2 regions of the Serratia ureilytica genome follow, and region 2 is predicted to be linked to the other one. Evidence: riboswitches for the same ligand, from Rfam matches in the RefSeq annotation. Region 2 holds a riboswitch; the other holds the start of a gene.
The links. A riboswitch is a leader RNA that binds a small molecule or an ion and turns the genes downstream of it on or off. The one in region 2 is predicted to bind thiamine pyrophosphate.
Positions count from the first base shown of each region.

Region 1: linked by a shared signal. The riboswitch ahead of J0X03_RS08075 (TenA family protein) and the one ahead of thiC (phosphomethylpyrimidine synthase ThiC) in region 2 are both predicted to bind thiamine pyrophosphate.

Region 1 covers NZ_CP071320.1:1,740,935-1,745,144, forward strand. Annotated here, with positions in the region: gene J0X03_RS08060 (ABC transporter substrate-binding protein) at 1-196, opposite strand, end outside; gene J0X03_RS08065 (ABC transporter permease) at 232-999, opposite strand; gene J0X03_RS08070 (ABC transporter ATP-binding protein) at 996-1,736, opposite strand; gene J0X03_RS08075 (TenA family protein) at 1,733-2,416, opposite strand; TPP riboswitch at 2,479-2,581, opposite strand; gene J0X03_RS08080 (LLM class flavin-dependent oxidoreductase) at 2,731-3,753, shown strand; gene J0X03_RS08085 (SDR family NAD(P)-dependent oxidoreductase) at 3,766-4,210, shown strand, end outside.
Region 2 covers NZ_CP071320.1:4,763,208-4,767,417, forward strand. Annotated here, with positions in the region: gene hemE (uroporphyrinogen decarboxylase) at 1-306, opposite strand, end outside; gene nudC (NAD(+) diphosphatase) at 345-1,112, opposite strand; gene J0X03_RS22555 (Rsd/AlgQ family anti-sigma factor) at 1,214-1,717, shown strand; TPP riboswitch at 1,757-1,881, shown strand; gene thiC (phosphomethylpyrimidine synthase ThiC) at 1,996-3,939, shown strand; gene thiE (thiamine phosphate synthase) at 3,932-4,210, shown strand, end outside.

The sequences.
Region 1 (4,210 bases), 2.1 Mb from region 2:
GCGCCGGATCGGACGGCGGCACGATCTTAACGTCCAGCCCTTCGGCCTTGAAGGCGCCGATCTGCTCGGCCACCATAATCGGCGCGTGATCGGGGTTGATGTACCAGTCGAGCACCAGCGTCAGCTTTTCGGCCGCGCCGGCCTGGCCGGTGATGGCGGCGCCGAGCAGCAGCCCGCAAACGGTTTGTTTGATCATGGTCGTTCCTTTATCCCTGGTTATGGTTGCAATCATCAGTCGTTTTCCGGCGCCCAGGCGATCAGGCGCCGCAGCAGCGCATCCACCGCAGCCCACAGCAGCACGGTCATCAGCACCAAAATAAACAGCGCGGCGAAGCAGACGTCGGTCTGCATGCGCGCGTTGGCGTTCAGCATCACGTAGCCCAGCCCTTCGGCCGAGCCGACCCATTCGCCGATAATGGCGCCGATCGGCGCGACGGCGGCGGCCATGCGCAGGCCGGAGCCGAAGGCCGGCAGCGCCGCCATCAGCCGCACGTGCCGCAGCTGCGCCCAACGCGAAGCGCGCATCGTGCGCGCCAGATCGAGATAGTCGTTGTTGACCCGGCGCAGCCCGTCGAAAAAGGCCGACACCACCGGGAAGAAGATCACCAGCACCGCCATCGCCACTTTGGCGCTCATGCCGAAGCCGAACCACAGCACCAGCAATGGGGCCAGGGCGAACACCGGTATCGCCTGGCTGGTGAGCACCAGCGGCATCAGCCAGCGCTGCAGGCGCGGCGAGAAGATCATGCACAGCGCCAGCGCCGCGCCGAGCAACACGCCCAGCACCAGCCCGCTGACGATCTCCGAAGCCGTGACCAGCGTGTGCCAGGCGAGATAGCCGCGTCCGTCCCACAGCGCCTGCGCCACCGCGCCCGGCGTGGGCAGCAGAAAGGCCGGAATGCCGCTTTGCGCCGCCAGCCACCACAGCAGCAGCAGGCCGATGAAGACCGTCAACCCACGCCGCAGACGGGTGAAGCCGCGCTCTTTGGCGATATTCATTGCGCTGCCCTCACCATTTGCAGCAGCAGCTCGGCCTGGCTTTTCAGCAGGTCGGCGTCATCCGGCGCGCGCGGCGGTTGCCCGCTGATGCGGTGGGTATCGTCGAGGCCCAGCGGCCAAGGCGACAGCACCAGCAGCCGGTGGCTCAGGCGGCAAGCCTCCATCGGATCGTGGGTGATCAGCAGCACGGTGTTTTGCGCCAGCAGCTCGGCGGCCAGGCTCTGGATCTCGGCGCGGGTAATGGCGTCCAGCGCGGAAAAGGGTTCGTCCATCAGCACGATTGGCTGGCGTTCGTAGAGCGTGCGGGCGATGGCGGCGCGCTGGCGCATGCCGCCGGACAGCGCGGCGGGCAGGCTGCGGCTATGCGCGGCCAGGCCTACGCGCTCGAGCAGGTGCGCCGTCCACGCCCGATCCGGCGCTTCGCCGCGCAGCCGCGAGCCGAGGGCGACATTGTCTTCGACGCTCAGCCACGGATAGAGCAGGTCTTTTTGCCCCATGTAGGCGATGCGCCCGGCGATCGGCAGGCCGTCGCTGCCGCTCACCGTGCCCGAGCTGGCCTGCGCCAGCCCGGCGATGATCTTCAGCAGGCTGGTTTTGCCGGCGCCGCTGGCGCCGAGCAGGGAGACGAAGCTGCCGCCGGCGATGTCGAAGCTCAGCCGCTCAAAGATCGTCTGTTGACCGAAGCGCAGAGTGAGATCCCGCACCTGGATGCCGGGCGGGAGGCGCGGGGAGGTCATGAGGCGTTCAGCCCCATTTGCCAAAATGCCGCTTCCAGCTGAGTGGCGGTGGTGAAAATCTGCGCCAGCTCGGTAAAGCGGCTTTGTGCGCCGCGCTGGTGGCCGACGGTTTCCAGCAGTTCGATGGCGGCGTGCACGCCGGCCAGATAGCCCTCGTCGCCGTAGTTGCGGATCCAGGAGGCGTAAGGATTGCCCTCCATTTGGGTGGCGGGATCGTGCAGCAGCCGCAGGCCGATTTCGGCATAACCGGCCACGCAGGGCAGCAGGCCGGCCAGCAGATCGAGGGCGTCGCCGGCATGGCCGATGTCCAGCACGTAGCGAGTGTAGTTCATGGTTTCCGCCGCCTCCGGCTGGGCGGCGATCTGCGCTTCGTTCAGCCCCCATTCGGCGCAGTAGGCCACGTGCAGCGGCAGTTCGGCGACGATGCCGTTGAGCGAGGCGGTGGCGGCGCGCATCTCCGGCAGGGTGCGCAGCTTGCTGACCAGCAGCGCGTAGGCGCGGGCGAAGTGCAGCAGGAACAGATAGTCCTGCGTCAGGTAGCGGCGAAAAGCGCGTTCAGGCAGGGTGCCGGCGGCCAGCTGCTGCAGAAACGGGTGATCGACGTAATTTTGCCAGTGGCTGCCGGCCTGTTGGCGCAGCCGGCCGTAAAGACCGCTTTCGAACAGGGTGGTGATGGACATGGGACCTCCTTGAGTCAGTGGAGATCCGGGCACGCTGAGGTATGAACAGGCAACGGGTGATCGCGCGGTTGCCTAACCGTCCCTTCGCTGGCATGACCCAGATCAGGTTCAAAGGGTTCGGCTTGCGCCATCTCAGCCCGTAACAGGACACCCCTCGGAGCTGCCTGTTATACGACATTTGTTTTTTGATTACAATCGCCGGGCGGCGCGGCGGCAATCGGTTCGTTTAGTGCGATCGGGGGCGATTTTGCTGGCGCAAAGCGCGCGATTTTTGTCACTGTAGGCCCATGTTTTGCCTTTGAGGACGATGCCCGATGAAAAAGATTGGTTTTCTCTCGTTTGGCCACTGGACGCCTTCCGCCCAGTCCGGTACCCGTTCCGCGGCGGATGCGCTGCTGCAGTCCATCGATTTGGCGGTCGCCGCCGAAGATCTGGGGGCGGACGGCGCCTATTTTCGCGTGCACCACTTCGCACGCCAGCTGGGGTCGCCGTTCCCGCTGTTGGCCGCCATTGGCGCCAAAACCCAACGCATCGAGATCGGCACCGGCGTGATCGACATGCGTTATGAAAATCCGCTGTACATGGTGGAAGACGCTGGCGCGGCGGATCTGATCGCCGGCGGGCGGCTGCAGCTCGGCATCAGCCGTGGCTCGCCGGAACAGGTGATCGACGGCTGGCGCTATTTTGGCTATGCCCCGGCCGACGGCGAGACCGACGCGGACATGGCCCGCCGCCATACCGAAGTGTTCCTGGAAGCGCTGCGCGGCGAAGGGTTCGCCGAACCCAATCCGCAGCCGATGTTCCCGAATCCGCCCGGGCTGCTGCGGCCAGAGCCGTTTTCCGCCGGGCTGCGCGATCGCATCTGGTGGGGCGCCGGTTCGAACGCCACCGCCGTCTGGGCGGCGAAGCTCGGCATGCACCTGCAAAGCTCGACGCTCAAGAACGACGAGACCGGCGAACCCTTCCACATCCAGCAGGCCAAGCAGATCCGCGCCTACCGCGCCGCCTGGCAAGAGGCCGGCCACGCGCATGAGCCACGGGTTTCCGTGAGCCGCAGCATCTTCGCGCTGGTGGATCAGCGGGATCGCAACTACTTCGGCGGCGGTGGCAAGGAGGGCGATCAGCTCGGATATATCGACGCGCAGACCCGGGCGATCTTCGGCCGCAGCTATGCCGCCGAGCCGGACGTGTTGATCGAGCAGCTGGCGCAGGACGAGGCCATCGCCGAAGCAGATACGCTGCTGCTGACCGTGCCTAACCAGCTGGGCGTGGATTACAACGCCCACGTGATCGAATCGATTTTAACCCATGTCGCGCCGGCGCTCGGCTGGCGCTAAACGGAGGATGGCATGTCACGCATTTTCATTACCGGTTCGGTGGACGGGCTGGGCCGCGCCGCCGCGCAAACGCTGTTGGACGAAGGGCATCAGGTGATTCTGCATGCGCGCGCACCCGGCCGTCTGGACGCGGTGCGCGATCTGCTGGATCGCGGTGCACAGGCGGCGATCGGCGATTTGTCCGATGTGCAGCAGACTCGGCAGCTTGCCGAGCAGGTCAATCGCCTCGGCCGTCCGGACGCGGTGATCCACAACGCCGGCATGTTCACCGGGCCGCAGGTGATGCCGGTGAACGTCATAGCGCCCTACCTGCTGACGGCCCTGATCGAACGCCCCACGCGTATCGTCTACCTGAGCAGCAGTATGCACTTTGACGGCGTGGCGGAGCTGAACGGCGTAGATTGGCTTGGCGGCGCCGCCGGTTCTTATTCGGACAGCAAGCTGTTCGTCACCACGC
Region 2 (4,210 bases):
AGGTGAGCTGAAACGCGGGCCTTCGCCGGCTTCAAAGTACAGGCCAAGCCCCATGGCGTCGGGAATGGTGAGAATGTCGGAGAACAGAATGGCGGCGTCCAGCGCATAGCGGCGCAGCGGCTGCAGCGTAACCTCACAGGCCAGCTCCGCGTTCTTGCACAGCGACATGAAATCACCGGCCTGGGCGCGGGTCGCCTTGTACTCCGGCAAATAACGACCGGCCTGGCGCATCATCCATACGGGGGTCACATCCACCGGCTGGCGCAACAGCGCGCACAGGTAGCGATCGTTCTTCAACTCAGTCATTTATGGGGCTCCCTTAATAATCTGCCGGCCATTGTACATTATTCTTCCCGGCACAGCGCCACGGTGTCCTCAATCAACCGGCGCGCCACGGTGCCGGGCGGCGGCAACAGCGGCAGTTGGTCGTAGCGATACCAGCCGGCGTTAAGCAGCTCCTTGGGATCGTGACGAAGGTCGCCCTGATGGTAATCGGCCATAAAGGCCATCATCAGCGAGTGTGGGAACGGCCAGGGTTGTGAAGTGACGTAGCGCAGGTTCTTGATTTCGATATTGCTCTCTTCCATCACTTCGCGCGCCACCGCCTGCTCCAGCGTTTCGCCCACTTCGACGAAACCGGCCAGCACCGTGTGGATACCGCCGCGATGGCGCACGTGCTGCGCCAGCAGGATCTGATCGTCGCGCCGAATGGCGACGATCACGCAGGGCGCAATCTGCGGGTAGTACCGTTCTTTGCAGTGGCCGCAGAGGCAGGCGCTTTCGGTGCGGCTGAGATGCATCTCATGGCCGCAGTAGCCGCAAAAGCGATGGGAGCGGTAGAAATCCGCCAGCTGCACGCCGCGCCCGGCAAGCTGGAACAGACCGCGATCCTGATCCAACAGCTGACGCACCGATCCCATCTCCCGCGGCATCGCCTGGCGCACCAGCCAGACCGGCGCGCCCTCCCACTCACCGATGATGCGCGCCATGTGGCCCTGCAGCCCGAGGACGGCGGCCGTTCCTGACGGCAATTCACCGTTCGGTAACCAAAGTTTGCTTTCATGGCTGACGATCCACCAGCCGTTTTCATTGCCCGTTAATGCAAGTTCCATATCGTTGTTGCACAACCTCAGCTTCACTGGCACTCTACAAATCGGCTTTGTTACATTTTAATAACTTACCGGTTACTTTTGTTACTTACACGGAGTCAAACATGCTCAACCGTTTGGAAAGGCTGACTCAGCGCGTTGGCGGTAGTAATGAATTAGTTGATCAATGGCTTCAGGCCCGCAAGCAGTTGCTGGTCGCCTACTGCACGCTGGTAGGCCTCAAACCGAATAAAGAAAAGCATACGCCGCTGAATGAAAAAGCGCTGGAGAACTTTTGCCATAACCTGGTGGATTACCTCTCAGCAGGGCATTTTCATATCTATGACAGAATTATCAAACAAGTGGAAGGCGCAGCCAGTCCGAAAATGTCGCTGGCGGTGAACATCTACCCCAAGCTATGGGCCAATACCGAACAGATCATGGCGTTCCACGATCGCTATACCGAAGTGGATATCGATCAGGAGGTCTGTCTGGAATTCCATCAGGCCTTGTCGGATATCGGCGAAACGCTGGCGGCGCGCTTTGCGCTGGAAGATAAGCTGATCCTGTTGGAAGCGGAGGCCGCGCAGCAACCGCTGCCGGACCAGGCGCTGGATCCGGCGCGTTAAAATTTTATAGTTTTTTTTCTTATCCCTCCTATACTGGGGGGCATCTTGTCGGAGTGCCTAGCGCCTGATTTGTTCATCGAATCAGCCAGGCTGAGACCGTTAATTCGGGATCCGCGGAACCTGATCGGGCTAATACCCGCGAAGGGAACAAGAGTAATCTATCGCCACAGGCACGGCCTTCCCTTTGCGGGCGTCCAGCCTTATCGGCCACCATCATTACTCCCTCCGAGCTCCAGACAAGCAACTTTCCCAACCCAACACACTGGTAGGAACTTGCTATGTCTAACGTTAATCCACCGCGCGCCCGTAAAGCGCAACGCGAAGCCGCCCAGCAGTTTATCGACACGCTGCAAGGCATGGCTTTCCCAAACTCACGCCGCATCTACCTGCAGGGCTCGCGCCGCGATATCCAGGTGCCGATGCGCGAAATTCAGCTCAGCCCGACCCTGGTCGGCGGCAGCAAAGATAGCCCGCAGTATGAACAGAACGAGGCGATCCCGGTATATGACACCGCAGGCCCATACGGCGATCCGCAGGCCGAGCTCGATGTGCACGCCGGCCTGGCCAAGCTGCGCGCCGGCTGGATCGACGCGCGCGGCGATACCGCGACCCTGAGCGGCGCCAGTTCCGGCTTCACCCAACAGCGTCTGGCGGACGAGGGGCTGGATCACCTGCGCTTCGAACATCTGCCGCTGCCGCGCAAGGCGTTGCCGGGCAAGTGCGTGACCCAACTGCACTATGCCCGCGCCGGCATCGTCACCCCGGAGATGGAGTTCATCGCCATCCGTGAAAACATGGGGCGCGAACGCATTCGCGGCGAGGTGCTGTGCCACCAGCATCCGGGCCAGGGCTGGGGCGCCAACCTGCCGGACAACATCACGCCGGAGTTCGTGCGCCAGGAAGTGGCCGCCGGCCGCGCCATCATTCCCGCCAACATCAATCACCCGGAGGCGGAGCCGATGATCATCGGCCGCAATTTCCTGGTGAAGGTGAACGCCAATATCGGCAACTCGGCGGTCACGTCGTCGATCGAAGAAGAGGTGGAGAAGCTGGTGTGGGCCACCCGCTGGGGCGCAGACACCGTGATGGATCTCTCCACCGGCCGCTACATTCACGAAACCCGCGAGTGGATCCTGCGCAACAGCCCGGTGCCCATCGGCACCGTGCCTATCTACCAGGCGCTGGAGAAGGTCAACGGCGTGGCGGAAAACCTCACCTGGGAGATGTTCCGCGATACGCTGCTGGAACAGGCTGAACAAGGGGTCGATTACTTCACCATCCACGCCGGCGTGCTGCTGCGCTACGTGCCGATGACCGCCAAACGCCTGACCGGCATCGTGTCGCGCGGCGGCTCGATCATGGCCAAATGGTGTCTGTCGCACCATCAGGAAAACTTCCTCTATCAGCACTTCCGTGAAATCTGCGAGATCTGCGCCGCCTACGACGTTTCGCTGTCGCTCGGCGACGGCCTGCGCCCCGGTTCGATTCAGGACGCCAACGACGAGGCCCAGTTCGCCGAGCTGCATACGCTGGGCGAGCTGACCAAAATCGCCTGGGAATACGACGTACAAGTGATGATTGAAGGCCCGGGCCACGTGCCGATGCAGATGATCCGCCGCAACATGACCGAAGAGCTGGAACATTGCCACGAAGCGCCGTTCTACACCCTTGGCCCGCTGACCACCGATATCGCCCCGGGCTATGACCATTTCACCTCCGGCATCGGCGCGGCGATGATTGGCTGGTTCGGCTGCGCCATGCTGTGTTACGTCACGCCGAAAGAGCACCTCGGCCTGCCGAATAAAGAGGACGTCAAACAGGGCCTGATCACCTACAAGATCGCCGCCCACGCCGCCGATCTGGCCAAAGGCCATCCGGGCGCGCAGATCCGCGATAACGCCATGTCCAAGGCGCGTTTCGAATTCCGCTGGGAAGATCAGTTCAATCTGGCGCTCGATCCGGCCACCGCGCGCGCCTATCACGACGAAACCCTGCCGCAGGAGTCCGGCAAGATCGCTCACTTCTGCTCGATGTGCGGACCGAAATTCTGCTCGATGAAGATTTCACAAGAGGTGCGCGACTACGCCGCCGCCCAAGAGGCCGCCAAACCGATCGAGGTGCAGCTGACCGGCATGGAAAAAATGTCCGCCGAGTTCCGCGCCCGCGGCAGCGAGCTGTATCACAGCGCCGGCAATCTGCAGGAGGAGACGAGCAATGACTGATATCACGACGCCCTTCCCGGCGACGCCCCACAAACTGGGGCTTTACCCGGTCGTCGACAGCGTGGAATGGATCGCTCGTCTGCTGGAGGCCAGCGTTACCACGATCCAGCTGCGCATCAAGGATCTGCCGGACGAGCAGGTCGAAGAGGATATCGCCGCCGCCATCGCGCTGGGCCGGCGTTATCAGGCGCGGCTGTTCATCAACGATTACTGGCGGCTGGCGATCAAGCACGGCGCCTACGGCGTGCATCTGGGCCAGGAAGATCTCGAT